Regions from separate parts of the Pseudoalteromonas sp. Xi13 genome, predicted to be linked through region 1. Evidence: predicted binding sites of a transcription regulator. Region 1 holds the regulator's gene; each other region holds the start of a gene.

Region 1 (4,614 bases):
TAAACAACTTATTTTAGAAGGCAACGTGGTTGCTAAAAATTTAGTTGATAATGCCATGATAGATAACATCAATGCCGATAACATCGAAGTCGACATTAAAGCGCTAACTATGCGCTCTGAGCAACCAGTGGTTGTCACTGGGCCTAATTTAAAAATTGTCGGGAAAGGCCTTGAAGCCGATTTAAAAACCGAAGTAATAAAACTAATTAACCATACGCGAACAATATATTATGACCAATAAACTCACTAAAATACTTATTATCCCATCGCTAATGCTTGCATTTAGCGCCTCTGCTGCTGAGCCTGCTACTCAACCGCCAGCAAATCAAATTTCTATTAGTGCAGACCGTCAAGAAGGCCAACTTAAAGAAAACGTAGGTATTTTTGAAAAGAACGTCGAAATTGTGCATGGTAATCGCAAAATTACAGCCGACCGACTCGAAGTACATAAACGTGAAGACTTAGGGGATAACAAACAACTCCTTATTGCCACTGGCAGCCCAGCCTACTTCGAAGAAAAACAAGACGATGGTACTGTAATGAGTGCCAGTGCAAACGAAGTACGTTACGACGTAGCAAAGCGATTTTTAACGCTTGTTGGCGATGCTGAAGTCGCACAAGCCGGTCAAAAAATTAATGCTAAAAGTATTACCTACGATATGCAGCAGCAGCTTATTAGCGCAGAAAAAGACGAAAACTCTACGGATCGTGTCCACACAATTTTAGTGCCTGTTGAAGCAAAAATTAAAGAAAAAACAGGTAACGAAGGTCAACCATGAGCACCTTAAAAGCAGAACTATTAGCAAAAAGCTATAAAGGCCGCCAAGTTGTAAAAAATGTAGGCCTTGAGGTAGAAGCCGGCAGCATTGTTGGCTTATTGGGCCCTAATGGCGCAGGTAAAACCACCACCTTTTATATGATTGTAGGGTTAGTACCTAGCGACAAAGGCAAAATTTCTATTGATGATAACGACATTACGTTATTACCTATGCACAGCCGCGCCCGCTTAGGCATTGGCTATTTGCCGCAAGAGTCATCAATATTTAGAAAGCTGACAGTTTATCAAAACTTAATGGCGATTTTAGAAACGCGTAAAGAGCTCAATAAAGCCGCGCGAGAAGAAACGCTTAACAACTTACTTGATGAATTTAGTATTCAGCATATTCGCGATAGCCAAGGTATGGCGCTTTCTGGTGGTGAACGCCGCCGTGTAGAAATTGCCAGAGCACTGGCAGCGAACCCTAAATTTATTTTATTGGATGAGCCTTTTGCTGGTGTTGATCCGATTTCAGTGTTAGATATAAAGAAAATAATAGAACATCTTAAAAACCGTGGCATTGGCGTATTAATTACCGATCACAATGTAAGAGAAACTCTTGATGTTTGTGAAAAAGCCTACATTGTTTCTCATGGGGAGCTAATTGCATCTGGCACCCCAGAACACGTATTAAATGACAAAACTGTACGCGATGTTTATTTAGGCGAGCAATTTAGGCTGTAACATTTAAGCCACACCTACAAGCATCTGCTAATATTAATTATAACAACATAAAAGGATTGTTAGAGATACATGAGGCAATCATTACAGCTGCGCATGGGCCAGCAACTTACAATGACTCCACAATTGCAACAAGCGATTCGCTTGCTGCAGCTCAGTACATTGGATCTCCAGCAAGAAATACAAGAAGCACTTGATAGCAACCCGCTATTAGAAGTAGAAGAGCAAGATTACACGGAAGAGTCGGCTGGGAAAAATGAACAAAAAGCAGATACGGATGATATAACCGTAAGCGCATCGGCTGACGATACAACCAGCGAGTACGAGCAAGACAGTGGCGAAGCTTTAAATAAAGACACCGTTAGCGATGATATGGCAATGGATGTAACTTGGGATGAGTACATGAGCGCAGCCCCTGCTGCATCCTCAGGCCCAATGCCAGAAGATGAGTCTATTTATCAAGGTGCCTCTACTGAAACGCTACATGAGTATTTAATGTGGCAGCTTCAGCTTACTCCTTTTAGCCCAACTGACGAAGCCATTGCTATTGCCATTGTAGAAGCTGTAGATGACTCGGGTATTTTAACGCTAAGTTGCGAAGAAATTTTAGAAAGCTTTAACCAAGAAAACGATGACGAAGTTGAAGTTGAACTTGACGAAATAGAAGCCGTTTTAAAGCGTATTCAGTTATTTGACCCTGTAGGTATAGCCGCGCGCAGTTTACAAGAGTGCTTGTGTATTCAGCTAAACCAGTTTGATAAAGACACCCCTTTTATAGAACAAACTAAAATGATCTTAACCGATCACATTGATCTATTAGCGGCACGCGACTATCGTACATTAATGAAAAAGACTAAGCTTAAAGAAGACGAGCTTAAAGAGGTCATGACCCTAATACATACCCTCAACCCAAAACCTGCAGATACAATAGTAAGGGAAGAGTCTGAGTATGTAATACCGGATGTGTCGGTTAAAAAAATAAAAGGCCGCTGGGTGGTAGAGCTAAACCCAGATAGCATGCCAAAAATACGCGTAAATAGTCAGTACGCGGCTATGTCACGTACCGTAAAATCAAGTGGTGATAGCCAATTTATTCGCTCTCACTTACAAGAAGCTAAATGGTTTATAAAAAGCCTTGAAAGCAGAAACGACACGCTGCTTAAGGTAACTAACTGTATTGTAAAACAGCAACAGGCATTTTTTGAACATGGCCCCGAAGCCATGAAGCCAATGGTTTTAAACGATGTTGCTGAGATGGTAGAAATGCATGAGTCGACAATTTCGCGTGTTACTACGCAAAAATATATGCATACGCCACGTGGTATTTTTGAGCTTAAGTATTTTTTCTCAAGCCACGTAAGCACTGAAAACGGCGGCGAGTGTTCATCAACCGCAATACGTGCCCTAATTAAAAAGCTAATTGCCGCGGAAAACTCAGCTAAACCATTGAGTGATAGTAAAATTGCGGATATATTGGCAGAGCAAGGAATTAAAGTAGCTAGACGCACAATAGCAAAATACCGTGAATCGCTAGCTATTCCACCGTCAAATCAGAGAAAGAGTTTGATATAAGACGTTAAAAACAAAGAGGAAATGCTTATGCAACTAAACCTAACTGGTCGTCACGTAGAAGTAACTGATTCACTTAGAGACTATGTAAATAATAAATTTGCAAAGCTAGAAAGGCACTCAGATCATATTAGCAATGTGCATGTCATTCTCGATGTAGAAAAACTCAACCAAAAAGCAGAAGCGACTATTCATGTAAGTGGCGCAGATTTATTTGCCTCAACAGAGCACCAAGATATGTATGCCGCTATAGACTCGTTGATTGACAAGCTCGATCGTCAAGTCATAAAACATAAAGAGAAGCTTGCTAGACACTAATATTATGAAATTAAGTACATTAGTATGCCAGGACTGCAGCAAAGCTGCGGTCCTTTTTAGTAGTAAAAAAAGAATTTTAGAGTTTATCAGTGAGCTTGCTCATGAAAAGCTCCCCTACTTACCACAACAAGATATTCTTAATGCGCTGGCAAGCAGAGAAAAGCTAGGCAGTACTGGTATTGGCCGGGGTATCGCCATTCCTCATGGCAGAATGGGTGGCGTAGAAGAACCGCTGGCTTTAGTACTTGTTAGCGACACCCCTGTTAACTTTGATGCTATTGATAACTGCCCTGTTGATATTTTTGTTGCACTCATCGTACCAGATGGCGATAACCAACAGCACCTAAAGACTCTGGCAACCATAGCTGATAAACTGAGCAACAAAGAATTTTGTAAACAGCTGCGTAGTGCTAAAACCGATGCAGAGCTGTATCAAGTAATTGTTGATCAATCGTAGTAAATACTAAGGGCTATAAATGGAGTTAATTATCATAAGCGGCCGTTCTGGTTCAGGTAAGTCGGTTGCTTTACGCGTGGTTGAAGATTTAGGCTATTATTGCGTAGATAATATTCCGGTCAACCTACTGCCCTCTTTAGTGCGAAGTGTTTCAGATAACTATGACAAAATAGCCGTTAGCATAGATGTTCGTAATATCCCCAAAGAACAAGACGAATTTAACGATATTCTCGAGTACCTTCCTGACTTTGCTAAACCCACACTGTTTTATTTAGATAGTGATGATCAAACACTGATCAAACGTTTTTCAGAAACACGCAGATTACACCCTTTATCCATCGATTCACTGCCGCTTGATTTAGCAATAAAAAAAGAAAAAGAACTGCTTGATGTACTCGTAACGCGCGCTGACTTTATGCTTGATACCACCGATTTAAGTGTGCACCAATTAGCAGAGTCAATTCGCGAAAAAATACTGGGTAAAAAAGATAAGCAACTTATTGTAACGTTTGAATCGTTTGGCTTTAAACACGGCATACCTAAAGAAGCTGATTATGTTTTTGATGCTCGCTTTTTGCCAAACCCCCACTGGGAGCCTGAACTTAAACCGCTTACGGGTCTTGATCAACCAGTAAAAGATTTTTTGGCAAATCACAGCATAGTGCAAAAATTCACTTGGCAAATTCAAACCTTTGTACAAACTTGGTTGCCACACTTAGAGCGTAATAACCGTAGTTACCTCACTATTGCAATAGGCTGCACTGGTGGTCAA
Region 2 (4,614 bases), 300 kb from region 1:
GGTTTGCTTTATGGCACCGTGGTCCATCGCAAACATTACGTACGCGTTTATCTTTAGTGCGTTACAACATGTCTTTAAAAGGCCAGGTTGCAGCCGTTATAAGTTTATTGGTATTTGTGGGCGCGGGTTATAACATTTATTACAACACTCGTGTAATCAACGAGTTTGTAACAAGTGATGATAACGAAGCGCTACAAGTAAGGTATGAGCAAGAGTTCTCACAATACAAAGACTTGCCACTGCCTATAATAACTGATGTTGATTTACACATTGATATTTACCCTAAAAAGCGTGCTTTAAACGCTGTGGCTAAAATTAAGTTTACCAATACCGCAAACGAGCCAATAACCCGTGTGTTAATTATCGAGCCTAGCCAATCTAAAAGCTGGGATGTAAAAATGGCGGGCGGAAAAATAGTTGAGCGTTTAACCGATTTTGGCATGGTATGGTTTGAGTTTGAACAACCGCTAATGCCTAATGAAGTACGCGAAGGTGAGCTTTCAGTTTCTCGTGAACACGACGGTTTTGTTGATAGAGGATCTGATACTCAACTCGTGCATAACGGTACATTTGTAAATAATAGAGAATTATTACCAAATTTTGGTTATCAAAAGTATTTTCAAATTGCGGATAAGTATGAGCGCCGTAAGCACGATTTACCCGAGCTTGAACGTGCACATAAACTAGAAGACAGCCGCTATTATACGCAAAATGAGTTTGGGCCTGCTAATGGCTTTATAAACTACAAGGCAACAGTAACCACCGATGAGTCACAATTTGCTATTACACCTGGTTACTTAAAAAGTGAAAGTGTAAAAGACGGACGACGTACTTTTGTTTATGAAATGGATTCCCCTATTATAAACTTTTATTCTGTGCTTTCGGCAGAGCTTGAAAGCAAAAAGGTTGAGCACAGCGGTGTAAATATTGAGGTGTACTACCACAAAGATCATGCATGGAATGTTGACCGTATGATTGAGTCAGTACAAGACTCAATAGATTACTACACGCAAGCCTTTGGGCCATATCAGCATAAGCAGTTACGTATTATTGAATTTCCTAAGTATCGCTCGTTTGCGCAAAGTTTTGCCAATACGGTACCTTACTCAGAAAGTATTGGCTTTATTACAGACTTAAGAGATGAGAGTAAAGTTGACCTACCTTACTATGTAACCGCACATGAAGTTGCACACCAATGGTGGGGGCATCAAGTATCTGGGGCTAATGTAGAAGGCAGCGCCGTTATTTCTGAATCGCTCTCCCAATACAGTGCGCTTATGGTGCTAAAAAAACGCTTTGGCGCCGAGAAGCTTCGTAAATTCTTAAAGTACGAGTTAGATAAATACTTAATGGGCCGCACAGGCGAAGCCTTTGAAGAAATGCCGCTGTATAAAACGCAGTCTCAACAATATCTTCATTACAATAAAGGCTCAGTTACGATGATGGCTTTGTATGACCGATTAGGTGAAGAGCGCTTAAATGCCGCACTTAAAGCGTTTTTGAATGAGTTTAAATACCAATCAACGCCATACCCAACCACACTTGATTTACTTAGCTATTTAAAGCGAGATACAACACAAGCTGAACAACGTTTTATTGATGATCAGTTTAAATATATAACGCTTTATGAGCTTGAAATGAAAGCAGTGACGGTTACAGATGATGTTGATAGCGAAGGTTTTTATACAGTAACACTGAGCGTTGAAGCAACTAAGCAGCATGCCGATGGACAAGGTGAAGAAACCGAGCAGCCGCTCGATGAGCTAATTGATATTGCATTATTTAGCGATGATCCTGAAAACCTACTCGCTGAAGACTTTGTGATTTACTCGCAAAAGCATCAAATAGTCTCTGGTACTAATGCTATTGAGCTAAAAGTAAAAGAAAAGCCAGTGTACGCAGGGGTAGACCCATACATTAAGCTTGTAGATAAAGACAGTAAAAATAACCTAGCTAAGTTTTAACGATTAGCTGAAAGGCCGCATTTAATGCGGCCTTTTTTGTTTTGGCGAATTGCTAATACCAATGCGCAATAAAGCTTAATAAAGCGAATTAGCATATTGGTAAAAAGAGGTAATAGCAGCGAGGAGCTCGGCGGTTAACTGAAGTGGGTTTTATAGTAAGGTGCTTTAGTCGCTAAAATTAAAAGGCGCTGTGAGTATTTAGGTGCCCTAAACGAGAAAAGGGCCAAAAGGCCCTTAGTGTTGCAGCAAGTAACACATTTTGTTTTAAAGCGTAAAGTCTACAGCGTAGCCTACGTAAACTTTAACATCTGACTCATCCATGTCGGTGTCAGATACGCCAAAAGTAAAACCATCTTTTGATACAGAGATACCGTAATCAATAATATTATCATCACCTATAAAGTCGCCAGAGTAGTGACCTAAGTGCAGCGCAACCTCAGTACCATTGCTGCCAACAGCAAAGCTGTAATCGGCATTTAGGTATAATGAATCGCCAAAGTCGGTGCCATCTCCATCTGCCGCTGAAGTGGCAAGGATTGCAGCGCCAAAGGTGAAACCTTCTGAGCTGATGCTACCGTAAATTTCAGAGAAATCAGCATCTGCCTCAGAAGCTGCATCTGGGTAAGCGTAATAAATGTAACCTACATCGTAGCTAAATGTGTCGTTAATATCGCCACCAAAACCCGCGTAAACATCAAGCTCATAAGTCATTTCATCGGCCCATGAAGCATTTGATGCCCAAGTACCTACATAAAAGCCTGACTCGTCAGCGTAATCAATACCGCCAGAAATAGCAGCATCGCCCCCAGTTTGCTCTTGACCACGCCATAAGTAGTTAGACGTAGCCGCTGCGTTTGCTGTTACTTCTGCATGTACGGCTGTTGATGTTAAAGATGTAGCACCTAATAAAGCTATTGCGCTAATTGCGATGGTTTTTTTTAGTTTTAGCATGTCCATTTCCCGTTATATGATTTTTATCGCCTAGGTTTTTATTCTCTTATTGGCAACCCTTTGACTGGCGGTGTTTTATTGTTTAACTGGGAATGCAATTGCACTGTATGTGCCAGCTTAAAATAATTTCTATAAAACTGGTTTTTTACTTTTATAAAACAATATGTTGAGAAGTTTTAGAAGAGGGAATGATTGAGGAGGTTAATTAAAAAACGCACACTGCTGGTGCATAAATTAACCTAACTGCACCAGAAAAATACAGTTAGGTTAGGTAGATTTAGCCAAATATAGTGCGCATAAGACTAATTGTTTCGTTTACTCCGCGGCCTTTTTGTACTTCGCTAATAATAGAGTCGCGTTTGCTACGAATATGCTCGGGAATGTCATCGGCTGCAAGTGCACGGTCTACAAGTATTTCGGCAGACTCTTTACCTCTACGCTGTGGTTTTCCCGCACTTGTTGTGCTGCGTTTAGGTTTATTTAATAGCTTAATATAATTTGAGTTGTCGGCCGTACTGGCATCTGCATAGTAAAAAAAGCATGGTAATAACGCTTTTATACTAACTAGTTGCTCTTCTAGTTCATTGCTGCCATTAGCCATTTTAAACCACGACATAGCATGAATGCTTTGTACTATATCTTGCCAGTAGCGCTCAAAGTCGCGATTGTTTAATTTTGTAATACCTAAAGCTGCGCATAATGCATCAAGACGGCTATTACTAATCGGCGTAAACACATCTGGGCGGCGCATTGCTAATAAACGTGTAGCAGGGGCAAGGGTTGGTTTTTCATCGCTACCGTTAAAGGCAAGTAAATAAGCAACGACAAACTGTTGGTAATCAGCTTCGCTCACATCACCTTCAAGCGGGATGTTAGCAAGTGCTTCGTCAAACGCGCCAGGCAAGTCGGCTAGCATTTGATGAAAACCCTTTGCACTTTTTGTTGATGCGAACCATTCAACATCAAAGTTATAGGTGCTTGGGTCGAGCGTGGCAGTGTGTTTACCACTAAATGCCAGTAAATCCTCTGGGATCATATCTTTTAGTGCTTGCTCACGAATGCTGTGCATATACGTGGTAAGGCGAAGCTGTTCGTCCAGTGCAATAAGTTCTTTGTGTTGCTCTACAAACATACTAATAACAGGCCAAGGTGCTACACGTAGTGTTTTGAGCTGTAAAAAGCTAATTGCTGAGGTTAGCTGGTCGTGCAGCTTTTTTAAAACTGGCAGTTGTTGTGGCTCTAGTAAATCGTAATTTATACGGTCTTTACTTGCACTTAGCAGCTCATAACACCAGCCTAAGAAATCCTCTGGGTGGTTTTCTACTTTCACGGCCATTAGGTTTAGGCTTAGTTCTGAAGCTTGCTTCAAGATGTTTTGGTAAATTTGACTTTCTTGTTCGCCTAGCGCCATTTTTGACGGTGAAATTAGCAGTTTTTTCATGCCTTGTAGAGTCTCCGAGTAGATACATTTTTTAGCTGCTTTATTTTAGCGCAAATACGCCAATAGCAACAGGGCCGTGCATCATACCTAACAATTCAAGGGATGCAATGTTGTAGGGTTTAATACTTGGTTAGATTTAAACTTGATGAGCTTTCCTTTTAGTCACCAATTTCGCAACGTTTACTTTTAAGCATAAATTCATTTCAAATTAAATAAATTACAATAAAGTGCTTTTTTGTCACAACGACAATGATTTTA
Region 3 (4,614 bases), 130 kb from region 1:
CTACACAGCTAAAACAAAGGCGCTTAGCACAGCCCATAACGGTTCGTGATAGGGAAATTAACTATTTGCAACGTTATGATATTGGTGGCGGTCATAAATGGTCATGCTCATTCTCAAAAGCATCTAGTCGCACACTCTTCTTTTCTAATGGCGGTCATGGCCTCAGGCATAGCTACGCACAAGAGAGAATGGCTGAGCTAAGGAGTTTCGGTCTAAGGAGGGCAATAGCTCTCGAGACAGTATCGCAAGAGCTAGATCATTTCAGGGCTGAAATTATTGAAGTTTACTTGAGATAGAAATTCAGACCGTTAAATACACTTTTGTTTCGTTAAGTTTTGCAGAATTTTAAGTCTTTAAAATCTATTTCCTTTTTTTTCATTACTTTTGCTGACTCAAAGAAAATAAATAGTTTTTTAGATTTATTACTATCAAGAAGTTCCTTTTGCCCCTTCAAACTGAGAAAAGCAACTGATGTAGAATTAGGCTTTACCTCTCTATCTTCGTGCAAGAGATTAAATTTTTGGTTTGTGGCTGTAAAGCCACTCAGCGTATTGCCTTTAAAATCAGCTTGTAGCCTCCGATTCACTTGAGAAATCAGTTCCAAATCTAAAAATTTTCCATCTTCACCAACTACACCAAACCCCTTCACAAAACAACTGGTCTGTCCCGTATTTAAAATAGTAAGCTTTAACGCATCGGCAGGCCCATCAGCTAAAGCCATTAAAACAACACTATAGTCAATTTCAAATTTAGGCTTACCCCGCCTGTAAGTAAAAGTTGCAAGGGTTGCTCCATACAGCGCAACTGTAAACATTAATATGTCTTTGATTAAAATAGTATCCATACCTGTCCATCCATTTAAAAATTAATTGTTCATTTCTAGCTTAAAACTTATAACACATCTTATGTAAAAATTATCAACATGAAATAAAACTTAAGATTCATGATAAACAATCCATCTTCTATAGTGAAAAGTAGCACAGAGGTAGCACAGAGGTAGCACAGAGTAATTTAGGTTAGTAGATATTTAATTGGAAAGCTTTGAAAAGTGGTGGCCCCTCCCAGACTCGAACTGGGGACCTAACGATTATGAGTCGTGTGCTCTAACCAACTGAGCTAAGGGGCCAACTTTGTATAACTACGAGGTAGTTAATTTTTGAAGCGTTTAGCCACTGAGCGACTAAAGCGGGTTGCAGTATAAAAAGTTTTTTAAGGCTTGTCACTAGCAAAAACCTTTATTTTAACAATCAGTAAGCTGACTGCTTAAATAGTAATCTTTTTGCATGCGAATAGGCAGGAAATAACAGAAAAATAAACGCAGAAGTATGTAAGCCGCTTTTTTACAATTTTAATAACTATAAAAAAGTGGCCGGCTCACATTGAACACACCACACATTATTTTTTAGCAATAATGTAGATAGCGTGAATTAAACCAGGGAAGTAACCCAGTAAAGTTAGTAAAATATTTAGCCAAAAGTGCATACCTAAACCAACTTGTAAAAATACACCCAGTGGCGGTAATAAAATCGACAATATTATACGAATGATATCCATGATATAGCTCCTTTAAAAATGACAAGCAAAAAGCCCAGCTAAGCTGGGCTTTTTAGTATAGTGTATTATTCAGCAACAATAGTTAGTTCATCTACTACGTCACGAACATCTTCAGCATTTTTAGCAATTTTTACTGCTAACTGCTTTTCAGCTTCTGTTTCAACAGAACCTTTAAGTTTTACTATACCGTTGTCGGTATCAACGTCGATATCTGTACCGTCAACTTCTGAGTCAAATAAGAAACGTGTAGTAATTACTGTGGTGATTTTAGCGTCAGTTAAGTCGTTATCGTCATCATCCATAGTGTCACGATCTTTGTCGTCCATATCCATGTTTTTCACAACAGTTAGGTTGTTTTCTACATCAGATACGCCATCTAGGCTAATTACAAGTTCTTCAGCTAGCTCTTTATCAAGGTCGCTGTCTACTTTACCTGTAAGTACTACCTTGCCATTTTTTACATCAGTGTTAATGTCAAAGTTGTTTAGATTAGTGTTCATAAGAAGCACTGTTTCTGCCTTACCATCAATCCAAGCATCTTTACTTTCATTTTCCCAAGTGCCCGCTTGAGCACCCATAGCTGTAGTACCTAGAACTAAAGCCGCAATCATAGATTTGTTGAATGTTTTCATAATCTTTCTCCTTTTGATTAAAGACACTTTTATATATGCGAGCTTTAGGCCAACTTTATTAACACTTTAAATTCATGAAGTTAGCTATTTTATTGGGTATAAATAAAAATACCTCCGAGTAAACATTTACAGGCTATTAGGTAAAACTTTCTTAAGTGGTGAAAATAACGATTATATTGCTGTTTTGGTTAATCTATCGTTAATATATAAATTAAGCGGAGTTATTAAAACAATAAACCATTGATATATAAATAGTTAATTTTTGGTACACCACTTGCTATGTACTGTGGTAACTCATATAAAAAGGATTATTCCCATGTCTGTAAAAATAGAAGACCGCCCAATAGATCAAGTTCGCGAACAAGTGATAGACCAACTTATTTATAACTACAGCCATGGTGTTATTTCAGCTGAAGCCTTTGAAAGGCGCTTAGACAGTGCAATGGAAGCAACCGATAATATCGCGTTACTTAATTTAGTAGAGGATTTAACCCTTACAACAGATACCCAGTACAGTGCTCAAAAGCAAACGCAATTTGCCCCTAACTACAGCGCCCAACAAACGGATGAAGAAAACTTAACACTGCGAAGCATTTTAGGCTCAAGCGAGCGTAGCGGCCAATGGGTGGTGCCTAAAGATATTTATATTCAAAACTATATGGGGTCGATTGTTTTAGATTTTACTGATGCCATTTTTGCCCACCAACATGTTACCGTGCATGTAAATTGTATTTTTGGCAGCGAAGAAATTTACGTACCAGAGCACGTCAATGTAGTTTCTAAAATGTTTTGTATATTAGGTAGTTTTGAAAACAAAACGGTGTCGCTTAATAAGCGCCAAGGCCCCACAATTAACCTCGAAGGTAAAACAGTTTTAGGCTCGGTGGAGGTAAAAGTTAAACGCACCATTAAAGAAAAGTTTGTGAGTTTTGCTAATGATTTAAAGGCCCAGCTTGGGGTGAGTAATAAATAATACGGGTAAAAACACAATGGGTAGAAAAGCCATATTATGCGCTTTTCTACACCGTTAGTTACTGCCTATTTTATAAGTCGTTATTACGCTCGCTTGGAATGTCACTCATATACTGCACAAACTCAACCTCGAACCCTGCTGGGTCTAGGTAATATACGTTTTTTCTAAATGGGTTTTCTGCACCCTCTTTATCAATGCTAAATCCGGCGTGTTTTAAGCGCTGTATAACAGCGTCTAGGTTGTTTGTAACGTAGGCAAAGTGAGCCAGCCCGACTTGATGCCCTGCCAAATCTCTGTTTTTATGCTCGCCATTATCGCTTATAGCAATGTAGTGATTATCGTCGCCAAAATGTACCCAGCGCTTAGGTTTACCATACCAAGTGTTATGCCCTTCACTTCTAATTGACCAATAAGGAAAGGCTGCTTGGTAAAATTTAAGCATGGCATTTATATCGTTTACTACTAAATGTACGTGTTCTAATTTCATTATTATTTACCCTAGTTGATTGCTTAAACACAAGATAAAACCTCAAGCTAACTTTAGGTAAAGCACTTTTTTTACTTTTTAGTATTATTGGCGTGTATTGCCCTTGTAAGATTAATTTTTACGACAGTATGTTTGCTAGCAGGACGCGGAAGCTTTGCCTACATGGATGTAGGTAAGGGGCGTGAGCAGGACGCGGAAGCTTTGCTTCATGGAAGTTATTGAACTCCCAAGGCTTCGCACTTCGCGCTGTGATTAAGTCGCCCTTTGGTTGAACAAATTTCAATCCATACACGCCAACACGTCTTAGATACGAATAAATTTACATGCATTTCAAGGCCGTACAAAAAACGCACAAAAGTATTTAGGGTTTATTGTTTACTTTATGGCAAAAGTCGCTAAAATACGCCGGCTTAAATATATAAACGTTCTTTTACAACCCAAAGGTAATACCATGCATCCAATGTTAAACATTGCGGTTCGCGCTGCGCGCAACGCAGGCAAAATTTTACTTCGCGCAAGTGAAGATTTATCAAAAGTTGAAATTCAACAAAAAGGCACTAACGACTTAGTGACTAACATTGATAAAGAAGCCGAAGCCGTAATTCGTGATACAATTTTAAAATCTTACCCTGATCACTGCATTGTTGGTGAAGAACTAGGTGAGCACAAAGGCAAAGATGCAGATTACCAATGGATTGTTGACCCGCTTGATGGCACAACTAACTTTATCAAGGGTATCCCTCATTTCGCGGTTTCTATCGCACTTAAAGTAAAAGGTCGTTTAGACCAAGCTGTAATTTACGATCCAATTCGTGGCGAGCTTTTCACTGCATCTCGTGGTCAAGGCGCACAGCTAAACAGCAAGCGTTTACGCGTTACTAAAACCGTAGAATTAGCTGGTTCAATCTTAGCAACAGGCTTCCCTTTCAAACAAAAACACCACTTAGATGCATACACAGACGCGTTTA

Evidence for each region. Region 1 encodes sigma-54, which starts transcription at its own class of promoters, with help from an activator protein. Its sites were predicted from a motif close to GTTGGCACGNNNNTNGNNT; they were not measured.
Region 2: EJ103_RS15410 (TorF family putative porin) is a predicted target of sigma-54. The motif match lies at 3,014-3,032, and genes of this name have one in related genera.
Region 3: EJ103_RS14600 (BON domain-containing protein) is a predicted target of sigma-54. The motif match lies at 2,222-2,240, and genes of this name have one in related genera.

The regions. Positions count from the first base shown of each region.
Region 1 covers NZ_CP034439.1:3,109,643-3,114,256, forward strand. The annotation lists gene lptC (LPS export ABC transporter periplasmic protein LptC) at 1-241, shown strand, start outside; gene lptA (lipopolysaccharide transport periplasmic protein LptA) at 231-779, shown strand; gene lptB (LPS export ABC transporter ATP-binding protein) at 776-1,501, shown strand; gene EJ103_RS13995 (RNA polymerase factor sigma-54) at 1,571-3,070, shown strand; gene hpf (ribosome hibernation promoting factor) at 3,098-3,385, shown strand; gene EJ103_RS14005 (PTS sugar transporter subunit IIA) at 3,390-3,842, shown strand; gene rapZ (RNase adapter RapZ) at 3,862-4,614, shown strand, end outside.
Region 2 covers NZ_CP034439.1:3,412,259-3,416,872, reverse strand. The annotation lists gene EJ103_RS15415 (M1 family aminopeptidase) at 1-1,964, shown strand, start outside; gene EJ103_RS15410 (TorF family putative porin) at 2,229-2,915, opposite strand; gene EJ103_RS15405 (hypothetical protein) at 3,193-4,356, opposite strand.
Region 3 covers NZ_CP034439.1:3,239,607-3,244,220, forward strand. The annotation lists gene EJ103_RS14585 (hypothetical protein) at 329-844, opposite strand; tRNA gene EJ103_RS14590 (tRNA-Ile) at 1,050-1,126, opposite strand; gene EJ103_RS14595 (YqaE/Pmp3 family membrane protein) at 1,396-1,554, opposite strand; gene EJ103_RS14600 (BON domain-containing protein) at 1,620-2,186, opposite strand; gene EJ103_RS14605 (LiaF domain-containing protein) at 2,503-3,159, shown strand; gene EJ103_RS14610 (VOC family protein) at 3,230-3,646, opposite strand; gene suhB (inositol-1-monophosphatase) at 4,098-4,614, shown strand, end outside.